2 linked regions of the Alkalinema sp. FACHB-956 genome follow. The protein of the gene in region 1 binds, or shares a complex with, the protein of each later gene. Links are inferred from orthologs where the notes say so. Each region holds a gene or a part of one and is shown in the gene's direction. Other genes may lie near its edges.

Region 1 (6,775 bases):
TCCTCTGTCAGTCAGCATTGCCACGGAAGGCACTCAGAACATCATCATTGATATCAATGACAGTCCTATGGAGTGTTCTTGATATTGTTATGCTAAAGGTGTTCTTTGCCATTCTTTGGCGGCATGATGCTTATCAATTATTCCGCATTATTAATGCACATAGCAGGGTATTAAGTTTGTCTAGTTTGTCAATCAATTAGTTATTGTCTGATTGAATCGACTGCTGCGTTGATAATCATTCACTTAATTTGATGATTGGACAAACCCAGTGGGCTCATTGATACCTTGCATGTTCAGTGCGCATTATATCGCGTCATGACACCATGGGATTGGCAGTGGATGAACCGTTGAATTGTGTTTTAAGGAGAATACGCTGTGGCAATTACAACTGCTGCATCTCGCTTGGGAAGTGCGCCCTTTAGTGACGCTTCGCCGATCGAGTTGCGTCCTAACTTTACGGCAACCGACGCAAAAGTCGTCATCAATGCGATTTACCGTCAGGTTTTGGGCAATGATCACCTGATGGCCTCGGAGCGTTTGACCGCGCTGGAGTCCCTCTTGGTGAATGGCCAATTAACGGTTCGCGAATTCGTGCGCGCCTTGGCTAAATCCGAGCTCTACAAGAACAAGTTCCTCTATCCGCACTTCCAAACCCGCGTGATCGAGCTGAACTTCAAACATCTGCTGGGACGGGCTCCCTATGATGAAGCGGAAGTGATTGAACACCTCGATCGCTACCAAAACGAAGGGTACGATGCGGACATCGATTCCTTCATTGATTCCAATGAATACGATGCCAGCTTTGGGGACAACATCGTACCTTACTATCGGGGATTTTCCACCCAAACTGGCCAGAAAATGGTTGGTTTCACCCGGATGTTCAAACTGTATCGTGGCTATGCGACCAGCGATCGCTCCCAAGTGGGTGGGGCTTCGTCGCGTCTAGCAACGGAACTGGCTCGCAATTCTGCCTCGGCAGTCGTCAGCCCTTCGGGTGCAGGTGCTGGGTTCTCTTACAAACCAGCGACTCGGAGCGTTGCGCCCAGCCGAGCCTTTGCAGTCCCGATGTACGGAACCGGAACTCGACTGTACCGCATCGAAGTATCGGGCATTTCCCTGCCTCGCTATCCTCGAGTGCGTCGTAGCAACACCGAATTTGTGGTGCCCTACGATCAATTGTCGAGCACACTCCAACGCATTAACCAATTGGGCGGCAAAGTAGCCAGCGTAACCCTCGCTCAATAAGTTTAGTCCTCAGCGTATTCAGGAGGTTATTTGCATGCTTGGACAATCTGTTCTCACCCGAGCTTCTAGCACCACGTCCAACAATCGCACCTTTGTGTATGAAGTGGAAGGGCTACGGCAGAGTGAGCAAACTGCCCAAAACAACCACGAAATTCGCAAGAGCAGCACAACGTTGATTCAGGTGCCCTTTAACCGGATGAACGAAGTGATGCAGCGGATTAACCGTCTTGGCGGCAGAATTGTAGCCATTCATGCTGGCCCCGATGCGGCAAACGCCCAAGGGGAATCCGACAACTAGTCCGACAACTAGTGAGAGGGTACTCTCATCAGTTCAACCATCAGCTCAAAGCTGCTACTGATTGCTAGTAGTCCGTCATTCAGAGTTGCAATCTAAAATCAGTGGGAAAAACTTCTGGATATTTTTAATGTCTTGGAGTTATCCCACTTTTATTGCTTTTTGCACAGGGAGTGGGCCGAGTTCTGCTTGAGTGCGGTCATCTCTACCGTTCCCAAGGGAAACGAAGTGATAGGATTGAGAGACTTGGGTTTCCTGGAAACTCGAGCCTCTATGCGCCATCGCATCAGAAGAATCCACTTGATAAACGGTCACTAGTCTCCGCCATGCTGAAAGCTCTTTTGGGCGACCCCAATGCCCGTAAGCTCAAAAAGTTCCAACCGATCGTTACAGAAATCAAACTCCTAGAAGAGGAGATCGCTCCCCTGTCGGATCAGGAACTCGTGGCGAAAACGGCAGAGTTTCGGCAGCGACTGGACAAGGCCAAAAACGACAACGAGCGCAAACAGATGCTCGACGATCTGTTGCCCGAAGCCTTCGCCGTCGTGCGGGAGGCCGGGAAGCGTGTCCTGGGAATGCGCCACTTTGATGTGCAGATGCTGGGCGGTATCGTTCTGCACAATGGCCAAATTGCTGAAATGAAGACCGGGGAAGGCAAAACCCTAGTATCCACCCTGCCTGCTTACCTCAACGCCCTGACGGGACGGGGGGTGCATGTGGTGACGGTGAATGATTACCTGGCTCGCCGGGATGCAGAATGGATGGGACAGGTGCACCGCTTCCTCGGGTTGAGCGTAGGGCTGATCCAGCAGAGTATGACTCCGGAGGAACGGCGACGCAACTATGCCTGCGACGTCACCTATGCCACCAACAGCGAATTGGGATTTGACTACCTGCGGGATAACATGGCGACCTCGATGCAGGAGGTGGTGCAGCGCCCCTTCAATTACTGCGTCATCGATGAAGTGGATTCCGTCCTGATTGATGAAGCCCGCACCCCGCTGATTATTTCCGGTCAAGTGGAGCGTCCCACGGAGAAATACATGGGCGCGGCAGAAGTCGCCTTACGGATGAATAAGGATGACCATTACGAGGTAGATGAGAAGCAGCGGAACATTCTCCTCACCGACGAAGGCTTCATCGAGGCAGAACAACTCCTAGGCGTCAAAGATCTGTTTGATCCCAAAGATCCCTGGGCGCACTACATTTTCAATGCCATCAAGGCAAAAGAACTGTTTATCAAAGATGTGAACTACATCGTCCGCAATGATGAAATTGTCATTGTGGATGAGTTTACCGGGCGGGTGATGCCGGGTCGGCGCTGGAGTGATGGCCTGCACCAAGCGATCGAAGCCAAAGAACGGGTGGAAATCCAAAACGAAACCCAGACCCTGGCCAGCATCACCTACCAAAACTTCTTCCTGCTGTATCCCAAGTTAGCCGGAATGACGGGAACCGCCAAAACGGAAGAAGCGGAATTTGAAAAAATCTACAACCTGGAAGTAACGATTATTCCCACCAACCGCACCCGGCAGCGGAAGGATCTCTCTGATGTGGTGTACAAAACGGAGCCAGCCAAGTGGCAAGCGATCGCCCAGGAATGCGCTGAAATGCACGAAAGCGGGCGACCTGTGCTGGTGGGCACCACTAGTGTGGAAAAATCGGAACTGCTCTCCGGTTTGCTGGCGGAACTGCGGGTGCCCCATAACCTGCTGAACGCCAAACCTGAAAATGTAGAACGGGAATCGGAAATTGTCGCTCAGGCCGGACGCAAAGGCCAAGTGACGATCGCAACCAACATGGCCGGTCGGGGAACGGACATCATCCTGGGTGGGAACTCCGACTATATGTCGCGGTTAAAAATTCGGGAGTATTTCATGCCCCGGATTGTTGCGCCGGAAGATGACATGGACTTTGCCGGACAGGGCTTTGTCCCCGGTGGTCGCGAGGGTGGCCAAGGCTTTGGGGCTGGACGCAAGGTGAAAACCTGGAAAGCCAGTCCTGAAATTTTCCCGATCGAAATTTCTAAGGAAGCGGAAGATCTGCTGCGAGCTGCCGTTGATCTCGCTGTGAAGGAGTACGGCGAACGCAGCCTAGCGGAACTGGAAGCGGAAGATAAGATCGCCACGGCAGCGGAAAAAGCACCTACGGAAGACCCGGTGATCCAAGCCCTGCGGAAAGCCTATAAAAAGATTCGCGGTGAGTACGATAGCTTCACCGATCGGGAACACGAAGAAGTGGTCAACCTAGGGGGGCTGCATGTAATCGGGACAGAGCGGCACGAATCCCGCCGGATCGATAACCAGTTGCGCGGTCGGGCTGGGCGGCAGGGTGACCCCGGTACCACCAAGTTCTTCCTGAGTTTGCAGGACAACCTGTTGCGGATTTTTGGCGGCGATCGGGTGGCAGGCTTGATGAATGCCTTCCGCGTGGAAGAAGATATGCCGATCGAGTCAGGAATGCTCACACGATCGCTGGAAGGGGCGCAGAAGAAGGTTGAAACCTACTACTACGACATCCGGAAGCAGGTCTTTGAATACGACGAAGTGATGAACAACCAGCGGAAAGCCATTTACGCCGTCCGTCGTCGGGTGCTCGAACAACAAGACCTGAAGGAATTGGTGATTGAATACGCCGAACGCACCATGGATGACATCGTGGAAGCGTATATCAATCCCGAACTGCCCTCCGAAGAATGGGAACTGGACAAGCTGGTGTCCAAAACCCAGGAGTTTGTCTATCTGCTCGCAGATCTCAAACCTGAGCAATTAATCGACCTGTCCATGGCAGAAATTAAGACCTTCATGCATGAGCAGATCCGGATTGCCTACGACCTCAAGGAAGTGGAAATCGATCAACTCCAGCCCGGTCTAATGCGCCAAGCAGAACGATTCTTCATCCTGCAACGGATTGATACCCTCTGGCGGGAGCACCTGCAAGGGATGGACGGCCTGCGGGAGTCAGTGGGGCTGCGGGGCTATGGCCAAAAGGATCCATTGATTGAATATAAGAGCGAAGGCTACGAATTGTTCTTGGAAATGATGATCAACATCCGCCGTGATGTAGTGTACTCGTTGTTCCAGTTCAATCCCCAACCCCAAGTAGAAGTGGAAGAGACTTCGGAAGTGGTTTAGACTCCAGAACCTGAAAGATCTCTTCTTGATCCCTCTCCAGCACTGGCAGAGGGATTTTTTAATCGGCAATATTTATCGGCAATATTTATTGGTGATATTTATCGGTGATAAATATCACCAATAAATATTGCCCATGGTTACAACCCATGGTTACAGCCATTGATTTGTTGAGGTCATCGATCGCCATCGAACCATAGACTTTGGGCACCCACTCACTAGAATTCTGGCCAATTGACCTTTGGGAAATCGAGGGTTGGTATGATCGACAATGGTTGATGGTTAACAACACAAATTTCCCCCAGATTTATGGCGTTGAAACAGGTTTTAGTCACAGGGGCCACCGGGCGCACAGGAGCCCTCGTTTTGCAAAAACTCTTGCAACATCCCGAGGAATTTAATGCCTTTGGCTTTGCCCGATCGCAAGCCAAGGCTCAGGATCTCTTTGGTTCCGTCGATCGCTTCTTTTTCGGGGATATTACCGCCAAGGACACCCTCACCGCTGCCCTCGAGGGTTGCCACTGCCTAGTCATCCTGACCAGTGCGACTCCCCGCATGAAAGCGCCCCCTGCGCCCGGAGAACGACCAGAGTTTGAATTTGAACCAGGGGGAATGCCCGAAGCCGTTGATTACCAAGGTCAGATCAACCAAATTGACGCCGCGATCGCCGCTGGGGTGCAGCACATTGTCCTAGTTGGCTCCATGGGCGGCACCCAGGAAAACCATCCCCTCAATAAACTGGGACAGGGCAATATTTTGATTTGGAAACGCAAGGCAGAAGCGTACTTAATCGACGCTGGGATTGGCTCTGGCGTTGACTATACGATTATTCGCGCCGGGGGCTTGCTGGATCAACCCGGTGGAGTGCGGGAATTGCTAGTGGGGAAAGATGATGTGTTGCTCACCCAAGCCCCCAACGGTATTGCGCCCTCGATTCCCCGTGCCGATGTGGCGGAAGTAGTGGTGCAGGCGCTGCGCTGCCCCACTGCCAAAAACAAAGCCTTTGATGTGATTTCTAAGCCCGAGAACGATGCGACCGCGATCGTCACCACGGACTTTGCCCCACTGTTTGCCCAAACCACGCCAGATCTGTAGTCTCGAACCCGGTCTGTAGTCTCGAGTCTCAATCCAGTCCGCATCGATCGTCACAGAGTCCCTAGGCCGATTGTCGTCATTAAGTTGCTCTATGCAAGTTGTCATTATCGGGGCGGGGCCAGCGGGGTTACTGCTAGCCCATCGGTTACTCGCCCGATCGCCCCACTACCAAATCACGATTTACGACCAGCGCAGTGATCCGCGATTGGCCGATTCCCCAGCGAATTCATCCACGCATTCATCCGATCGCGCCTTTGTCATTAGCCTAACGGAACGGGGCCAAGCCCACCTGAAGGCGATCGAAGGACTGTGGCCAGCGGTATGCCAACGGGGAATGGTAATTCGGCAAACCGGAGTCTATTCCCAAAAACTAAAGCAATGGAAAACCTTCCAACGCAGTTCCGATCCGGAAAAATTTAGCCTCCTGATTAATCGCAATCACCTGTGTATTGCCCTGTTAGACACCCTGGAGCAATGCCTGGAAAAACACCCCGATCGCCAAGTCAAACTGATTTTTAATGCAACTTGTCGTGAGATTGATCTGAAGCAACGGCAACTGACGATCGTTCAGGCTGCCCCGCAAGCTGACCAGAAAGCTAACCCGCAAGCCGACCAGAAAGCCGACCAGAACATTGTGCAGCAATCCTACGATTTACTAGTCGGTGCGGATGGCGTCCATTCTGGGGTGCGCAATGCCTTCCTGAAACAACCGGGCTTCGACTTCCACCAGTCCTACTTCAACGCCGTTTGGAAAGTCCTGCATGTCCCCCGGCCAGCGGAATTTTCCAGCGATACGTCCTACTTTTTCCGCCAAACAATTTCCCTTCCCGGTCAGCCTCCCAATCAATTCTCCGGTGCTGCAATTCCCGAATTAGACGATCGCCTCTGCGTCCTGATGTTTTGGCAGCAAGCATCCGATCGCGCGATCGGCAATCCGCCGGGAATCGCCAGTCCACAGGATTTTCAAACACAAATGGCTGAACAGTGGTTACCGGGTTTAGCGATCGCC
Region 2 (6,378 bases), on another replicon or contig:
AGAGAAGCCCCACGAGTTCAAGCATGCAAAGCATGAACTGGCGCAACTGATGACCGTGGAGCGGGAGCGTCAAATCAAGGCAGCAACTGAAGCGGAGTAGGGTTCCAATGGCAGTCAAACAGAGAGTTGGTTTAGTCGTTAGCGACAAAATGGACAAGACCGTAGTGGTGGCAGTGGAAAACCGCGCTGCTCACCCGAAGTACGGCAAAATCGTTGTCCGCACCAAGCGCTACAAAGCACATGATCAAGAGAACAAGTGCAAAGTGGGCGATCGCGTGCGCATCGAGGAAACTCGACCCCTCAGCCGTACCAAGCGCTGGGCTGTGGTTGACATCCTGACTACTGCTCAAAGCTAGAGAGGGATAGCGTCATGATTCAACAGGAAACTTATTTGAATGTGGCGGATAACAGCGGCGCTCGGAAGCTGATGTGTATTCGTGTTGTGGGTGGTGGAAACCGCCGTTACGCTGGGGTTGGCGATGTTATCGTAGCCGTAGTTAAGGATGCTACGCCCAACATGGGCGTGAAAAAATCCGATGTGGTTAAGGCGGTTGTGGTGCGTACCCGCAAAACCCTGCGTCGTGATAGCGGTATGAGTATCCGCTTTGATGACAACGCAGCGGTCATCATCAACAATGATGGCAACCCACGGGGAACTCGTGTATTTGGGCCAGTGGCTCGTGAGCTGCGCGATAAGAACTTCATGAAGATTGTCTCGCTGGCTCCGGAGGTACTGTAAATGGCGAAAATCCACGTTAAAACCGGTGACACCGTTCAGGTGATCTCAGGTAAAGATAAGGGCAAAATCGGCGAAGTGATTAAGGCACTCCCCGGTGCAAGCCAAGTTGTTGTGCAAGGCGTGAATATCCGGACGAAGCACGTCAAGCCTCAGCAAGAAGGCGAATCTGGGCAAATCCAAACCAGCGAAGCCCCCATCCATAGCTCCAAAGTGATGCTGTATTCCACCAAGGAAAAAACAGCTAGCCGCGTCTGCTACACCATCAAAGATGGTAAGAAAGTGCGCATGCTGAAGAAGACGGGCGAAATCATTGATTAGTCCCCCGACGAACAACCATTGACCTAAGCTTCCCTGACCAAGCCCAGGGAAAGGATTTTGAAGGTATGACACAACGTCTGAAGACCACTTACAACGAGAAAGTTGTTCCGAAGTTAATGGAACAATTTCAGTACAAGAACATTCACCAAGTGCCTAAGCTCGTGAAGGTTACGGTGAACCGGGGGTTAGGCGAAGCATCCCAGAATGCTAAAGCATTGGAAGCTTCCATCAATGAAATTGCGATCATCACCGGTCAACGCCCGGTTGTCACCCGAGCCAAGAAAGCGATCGCAGGTTTCAAGATTCGGCAAGGTATGCCCGTAGGGGTCATGGTGACCCTGCGTTCTGAGCGGATGTATGCCTTCATGGATCGCTTGATCAACCTAGCATTGCCCCGGATTCGTGACTTCCGTGGGATTAGCCCGAAGAGCTTTGATGGCCGTGGAAACTACACCTTGGGTCTGCGGGAGCAGCTGATCTTCCCTGAAGTGGAATATGACAGCATTGATCAGATTCGAGGGATGGATATCTCGATCATTACGACCGCTGGTACGGACGAAGAAGGTCGAGCCCTGCTGAAGGAATTCGGAATGCCCTTCCGCGAGAATTAATCGGTTTCATCAAGAGGAAACTATGGCAGTTAACGACACCATTGCAGATATGTTGACGCGCATCCGAAATGCCGGATTGGCCCGTCATGAAACCACCGAAGTGCCAGCAACCAAGATGACCCGTAGCATTGCTCAGGTTCTCAAGGCGGAAGGGTTTATCGGTGAATTTGAAGAAGCCGGTGAAGGTGTACAAACCAATCTGGTAATTACGCTGAAGTACAAAGGCAAAAATCGCAGCAAGCCGCTGATCACCAACCTGAAGCGGGTGAGCAAGCCTGGTCTGCGTGTCTACTCCAATTGTAAGGATCTACCCAAGGTGCTGGGTGGAATTGGGGTCGCTGTGATCTCAACCTCCAGCGGCATCATGACCGATCGGGAGGCACGCAAAGCGGGCGTCGGTGGCGAAGTGCTTTGCTACGTGTGGTAATTCGTCATCGAGGTGATTAGCTAATGTCGCGTATTGGAAAGCGTCCAATTAATCTTCCCGCTAAGGTAACCGTCACCATTGACGGTCAAACCATTACGGTAAAAGGGCCGAAGGGCGAACTAACCCGCACCCTCGTGCCAGAAGTGACGGTGACCCAGGACGGGGATACCCTCATCGTCGCTCGTAAAGATGACTCCCGCGTTGCCCGTCAGCGCCACGGTCTCAGCCGTACCCTTGTTGCCAACATGGTGGAAGGGGTTTCCCAAGGCTTCCAGCGCAAACTGGAAATCCAAGGGGTCGGTTACCGGGCTGCGGTTCAGGGACAAAACTTGAACCTGAGCATGGGCTACAGCCATCCTGTGAACATCGTGCCCCCCACAGGGATTACCTTTGCGGTGGAAAATAACACGAACGTCACGGTGAGTGGGATTGACAAAGAAGTAGTCGGCAACACGGCTGCCAAGATTCGTGCAGTCCGTCCGCCAGAACCTTACAAAGGTAAGGGTATCCGATACGCTGGTGAGGCTGTCCGGCGCAAAGTTGGTAAGACTGGTGGTAAGAAGAAGTAAGCCATGAAAGCAAGTCGTAAAGAATTAACCCGTCGTCGCCATGCCCGGATTCGCCGAGCGTTGGCCGGAACGTCTGATCGTCCTCGGATGGCTGTTTTTCGCTCCCGCGAAAACATCTATGTGCAAGTGATTGATGACACGACCCACAGTACTCTGGTGTCTGCCTCGACCGTTGATCCAGAACTGAGGGACAAAGTGGAGAATGGCGCAAACTGTGCCGCTGCTAGCGAAGTGGGTAAGTTAGTTGCTCAGCGTGCATTGGCAAAGGGAATTCAGCAAGTGGTCTTCGATCGCGGTGGTAATCTCTACCACGGTCGCGTCGCAGCCCTAGCTGATGCAGCCCGTGAAGGCGGTCTAGATTTCTAAAAGAGGCAAACAATGGCGAAAGGTCGTAAAAATACCAAAGCCCGGGAAGAGAAGTCCGACTGGCAAGAGCGGGTCGTGCAAATTCGTCGGGTGACCAAAGTGGTCAAGGGCGGTAAAAAGCTGAGTTTCCGGGCGATCGTGATCGTCGGTAACGAAAAAGGTCAGGTTGGCGTTGGCGTGGGTAAGGCCAGCGATGTCATCGGCGCTGTCAAAAAAGGCGTTGTAGATGGCAAGAAGCACCTCGTAGAAGTACCCCTCACCAAGTCCAGTTCCATTCCCCACCCCTCCTCTGGGCGATCGGTGGGTGCAAAGGTTCTGATGCGTCCAGCGGCTCCTGGTACAGGGGTAATTGCTGGAGGTGCAGTGCGGACGGTACTGGAACTCGCAGGCGTGAAAAACGTGCTCGCGAAGCAGTTGGGCTCCAACAACCCTCTGAACAATGCCCGTGCCGCCTTGGAAGCCCTAGATTCCCTACGCACCTTCCAACAGGTTGCTGAGGAGCGTGGCATTTCCCTCGAGCAAATTTACTCCTAGTTCTAAGAGAGGATAATCACGATGAGACTCGCTGATGCACAACCCCAAAAGGGTTCGACAAAGCGCGCCCGTCGCGTCGGTCGTGGTATCGCTGCTGGCCAAGGTGCGAGTTGTGGGTTTGGTATGCGGGGTCAAAAGTCTCGCTCGGGCCGTCCGACTCGCCCCGGTTTTGAAGGGGGTCAAACTCCTCTCTACCGTCGCCTGCCCAAACTGAAGGGTTTTCCGCTGATCAATCGCAAGGTGTTTACGATTGTCAACTTGGAAGACCTCTCCGGGCTAGCCGCTAACAGCGAAGTCACCCTGGCAAGCTTGCTAGAAGCTGGCATCCTGACTCAGGATGACGGCCCCCTGAAAGTTTTGGGGACTGGTGAGCTGAGCGTGGCACTGAACGTAAAAGCTGCTGCATTTACGGCTTCTGCTAAGGAAAAAATCGAAGCTGCCGGTGGCAGTTGCGAAGTAGAAGCCTAAACCGTTATCTCCAAATTGCTTTAGGGACGTTCGATCGAACGTCCCTAAAATTTGTGAATTCATAACATAATCGATTATGCAAGGTATCCTCCACAGCTCAATCGCCATGGAAATTCTCATGGTTCAGTTGGGGAGGATTGGTGCTTCTCTTAAAATGAGCATTCAATCGGCAGTTGGTTGAGAGGAATTCCCTTATGGTCGTTAATCGCGATAAGGCTCCTACCGCACAGGAAACTTTCATGCAGATGGCGCAGGCAGCAGGACTGAGAGGTCGCTTGCTCTTGACGATCGGTCTGTTGGTTCTATTGCGGTTGGGCATTTTCATTCCAGTTCCAGGCATCGATCGCACTCGATTTAGTGAACTGTTTTCCAATAGTGGGGTTTTAAACTTCCTAGACCTGTTTGCGGGCGGGGGGTTAAAAACCTTGGGAGTCTTTGCCCTAGGGATTATTCCCTACATCAACGCTTCGATTATTCTGCAACTGTTGACCGCCGCCATCCCCAAGCTGGAAGACTTGCAAAAAAACGAAGGGGAGGCGGGACGTCGAAAAATTTCCCAGATTACCCGCTACGTGGCATTGGGCTGGGCAATTATTCAAAGTACAATTCTCACGTTTGGTCTTTTGCAGCCGGTTGCTCAAAATTGGGGGCCCTTCTTCGTCCTTGAAACCGTGCTGACCCTGACCGCCGGTTCGATGTTTGTCATGTGGGTCGGAGAACTGATTACAGAACGCGGCATTGGTAATGGGGCGTCTTTGCTGATTTTTCTCAACATTGTTTCCACATTACCCCAGTCCCTGGGCAAAACCTTTGAACTGCTGCAAACCGGAAGTCGAGAATCCGTGGGTGGCGCGATCGTCCTGCTCTTGGTATTCCTGGCCATGGTGGTGGGAATTGTCTTTGTTCAAGAGGGCACTCGCCGGATTCCGATCATTTCGGCCCGTCGCCAGGTGGGTCGTCGTACCTATCTAGAAAAAAGCAGCTACCTGCCCCTGCGTTTAAATCAGGGGGGGGTGATGCCAATTATTTTTGCCTCAGCGGTCTTAAGTTTCCCCAGTTTGCTAGCTGGTGCCTTTAAGGATCAGGGCATTAGTAACTTTATCGGTACCTATCTACGGCCTGGTAGCATTGTCTACGACATCATCTATTTGTTGATGATTCTGTTTTTCAGTTATTTCTATGCCTCTCTGGTGATTCAGCCCGATGAGATGTCGAAGAACCTGAAGAAAATGGGAGCCAGCATTCCCGGTATTCGTCCTGGTAAGGCGACCACCGACTACGTAGAAAAGGTGCTGAATCGCCTTACTTTCCTGGGGGCTATCTTCTTAGGAGTGGTTGCGATCGTTCCCACCGCTGTAGAAAGTGCGACCCGCGTTCCCACCTTCCAAGGGTTTGGGGCCACTTCCTTGTTGATTCTGGTCGGCGTGGCGATTGACACAGCGAAACAGATTCAAACCTATGTCATTTCTCAGCGTTACGAAGGGATGGTGAAACAATAGTGACACGGTTGATTTTTCTCGGTGCACCCGGTGCTGGTAAAGGCACACAGGCCAAGTTGCTCGCGGAATCTCAGGGCATTCCCCATATTTCTACCGGGGATATCCTGCGAGCCGCAGTCGCCCATCAAACCCCACTGGGGGTCAAAGCCAAACAGTATATGGATGCTGGGGAACTGGTGCCCGATAGCCTGGTCATTGACCTGATTCGGGAGCGACTTCAGGAACCCGACGCCCAAAAAGGTTGGATTCTTGATGGGTTTCCCCGTAATGAACCCCAAGCGGGTTTTCTAGACACCTTGCTCCAAGAAATCCACCAGGAATGCGATCGGGTGATCAATCTGGATGTTCCGGATGAGGTGGTGGTGCAGCGTCTGGTTAAGCGGGGCGAAGACAGTGGGCGCTCTGATGACAACGAAGCCACCATTCGTCGTCGTCTCGATGTGTACCGAGAACAAACCGCGCCGCTAATTGCCTTTTATCAGACTAAAAACGCTTTAGTGACGATCGATGGGAACCAAAGCATGGACGCTGTCACAGCAGCTTTGAAAGCCGCCGTTGCTTAGGCCCCTGAAACGGGTTGGGGATCGTGCCACCTGCCCTGTCCAGCGGTAGTGTAGTGCGATCCCCACTTTTGTCCCGACCCAGTCTTCGGGATGAAATAAGCTAGACTCAAAAAGCGATTGCCGTCATCAATCCTTTGCAACCAAGACGCAAAAGCCACAATCAGCATTCAAGCCAGATCCCGAAAGCTCAGGGTTCACGAACAGACTAATTTGTGATTACATGGGTTAGTTTTTCGGTTAGTTGTTTAGGTTGTTGTTGCCTTTCTTCATTATTTTTCCCAGGA

Evidence for each region.
Region 2: the proteins of secA (region 1) and secY are in contact, whole or in part, in a crystal structure (PDB 3DIN), measured with the Thermotoga maritima proteins. The link is inferred for Alkalinema sp. FACHB-956 from one-to-one orthologs. Residues at the interface, in WP_004082002.1 of Thermotoga maritima: Glu261, Ala262, Arg263, Lys300, Ala301, Arg302, Thr303, Ile304, Ile305, Leu323, Tyr324, Asp325, Pro326, Val329, Ser330, Tyr333, Ile336, Lys340, Phe345, Val349, Glu363, Phe364, Tyr374, Ser375, Gly376, Gly377, Glu393, Ile395, Thr482, Ser483; in WP_004081795.1 of Thermotoga maritima: Glu108, Gly109, Glu110, Glu111, Ala236, Glu237, Arg238, Arg239, Ile240, Thr241, Ile242, Gln243, Tyr244, Ala245, Arg246, Arg247, Val248, Thr249, Gly250, Arg251, Arg252, Val253, Tyr254, Gly256, Ala257, Ser258, Thr259, Tyr260, Leu261, Pro262.

The regions. Positions count from the first base shown.
Region 1 is NZ_JACJRC010000004.1:211,994-218,768, reverse strand. What follows is about bases 1,490-4,874. They hold secA (preprotein translocase subunit SecA), read left to right. Parts: upstream 1,490-1,866; coding sequence 1,867-4,674; downstream 4,675-4,874. Other genes in these bases: H6G21_RS07935 (phycobilisome linker polypeptide), read left to right, coding at 1,490-1,543. In the rest of the region: H6G21_RS07940 (phycobilisome rod-core linker polypeptide), read left to right, coding at 376-1,245; more of H6G21_RS07935, read left to right, coding at 1,280-1,489; H6G21_RS07925 (SDR family oxidoreductase), read left to right, coding at 4,981-5,766; H6G21_RS07920 (NAD(P)/FAD-dependent oxidoreductase), read left to right, coding at 5,858-6,775. UniProt on the Escherichia coli protein: Required for protein export, interacts with the SecYEG preprotein conducting channel.
Region 2 is NZ_JACJRC010000002.1:11,128-17,505, forward strand. What follows is about bases 3,391-6,378. They hold secY (preprotein translocase subunit SecY), read left to right. Parts: upstream 3,391-4,226; coding sequence 4,227-5,531; downstream 5,532-6,378. Other genes in these bases: rpsE (30S ribosomal protein S5), read left to right, coding at 3,391-3,564; rplO (50S ribosomal protein L15), read left to right, coding at 3,586-4,032; H6G21_RS03460 (adenylate kinase), read left to right, coding at 5,531-6,094. In the rest of the region: rpmC (50S ribosomal protein L29), read left to right, coding at 1-100; rpsQ (30S ribosomal protein S17), read left to right, coding at 108-356; rplN (50S ribosomal protein L14), read left to right, coding at 371-739; rplX (50S ribosomal protein L24), read left to right, coding at 740-1,057; rplE (50S ribosomal protein L5), read left to right, coding at 1,123-1,668; rpsH (30S ribosomal protein S8), read left to right, coding at 1,691-2,095; rplF (50S ribosomal protein L6), read left to right, coding at 2,119-2,664; rplR (50S ribosomal protein L18), read left to right, coding at 2,668-3,030; more of rpsE, read left to right, coding at 3,043-3,390. UniProt on the Escherichia coli protein: The central subunit of the protein translocation channel SecYEG. Consists of two halves formed by TMs 1-5 and 6-10.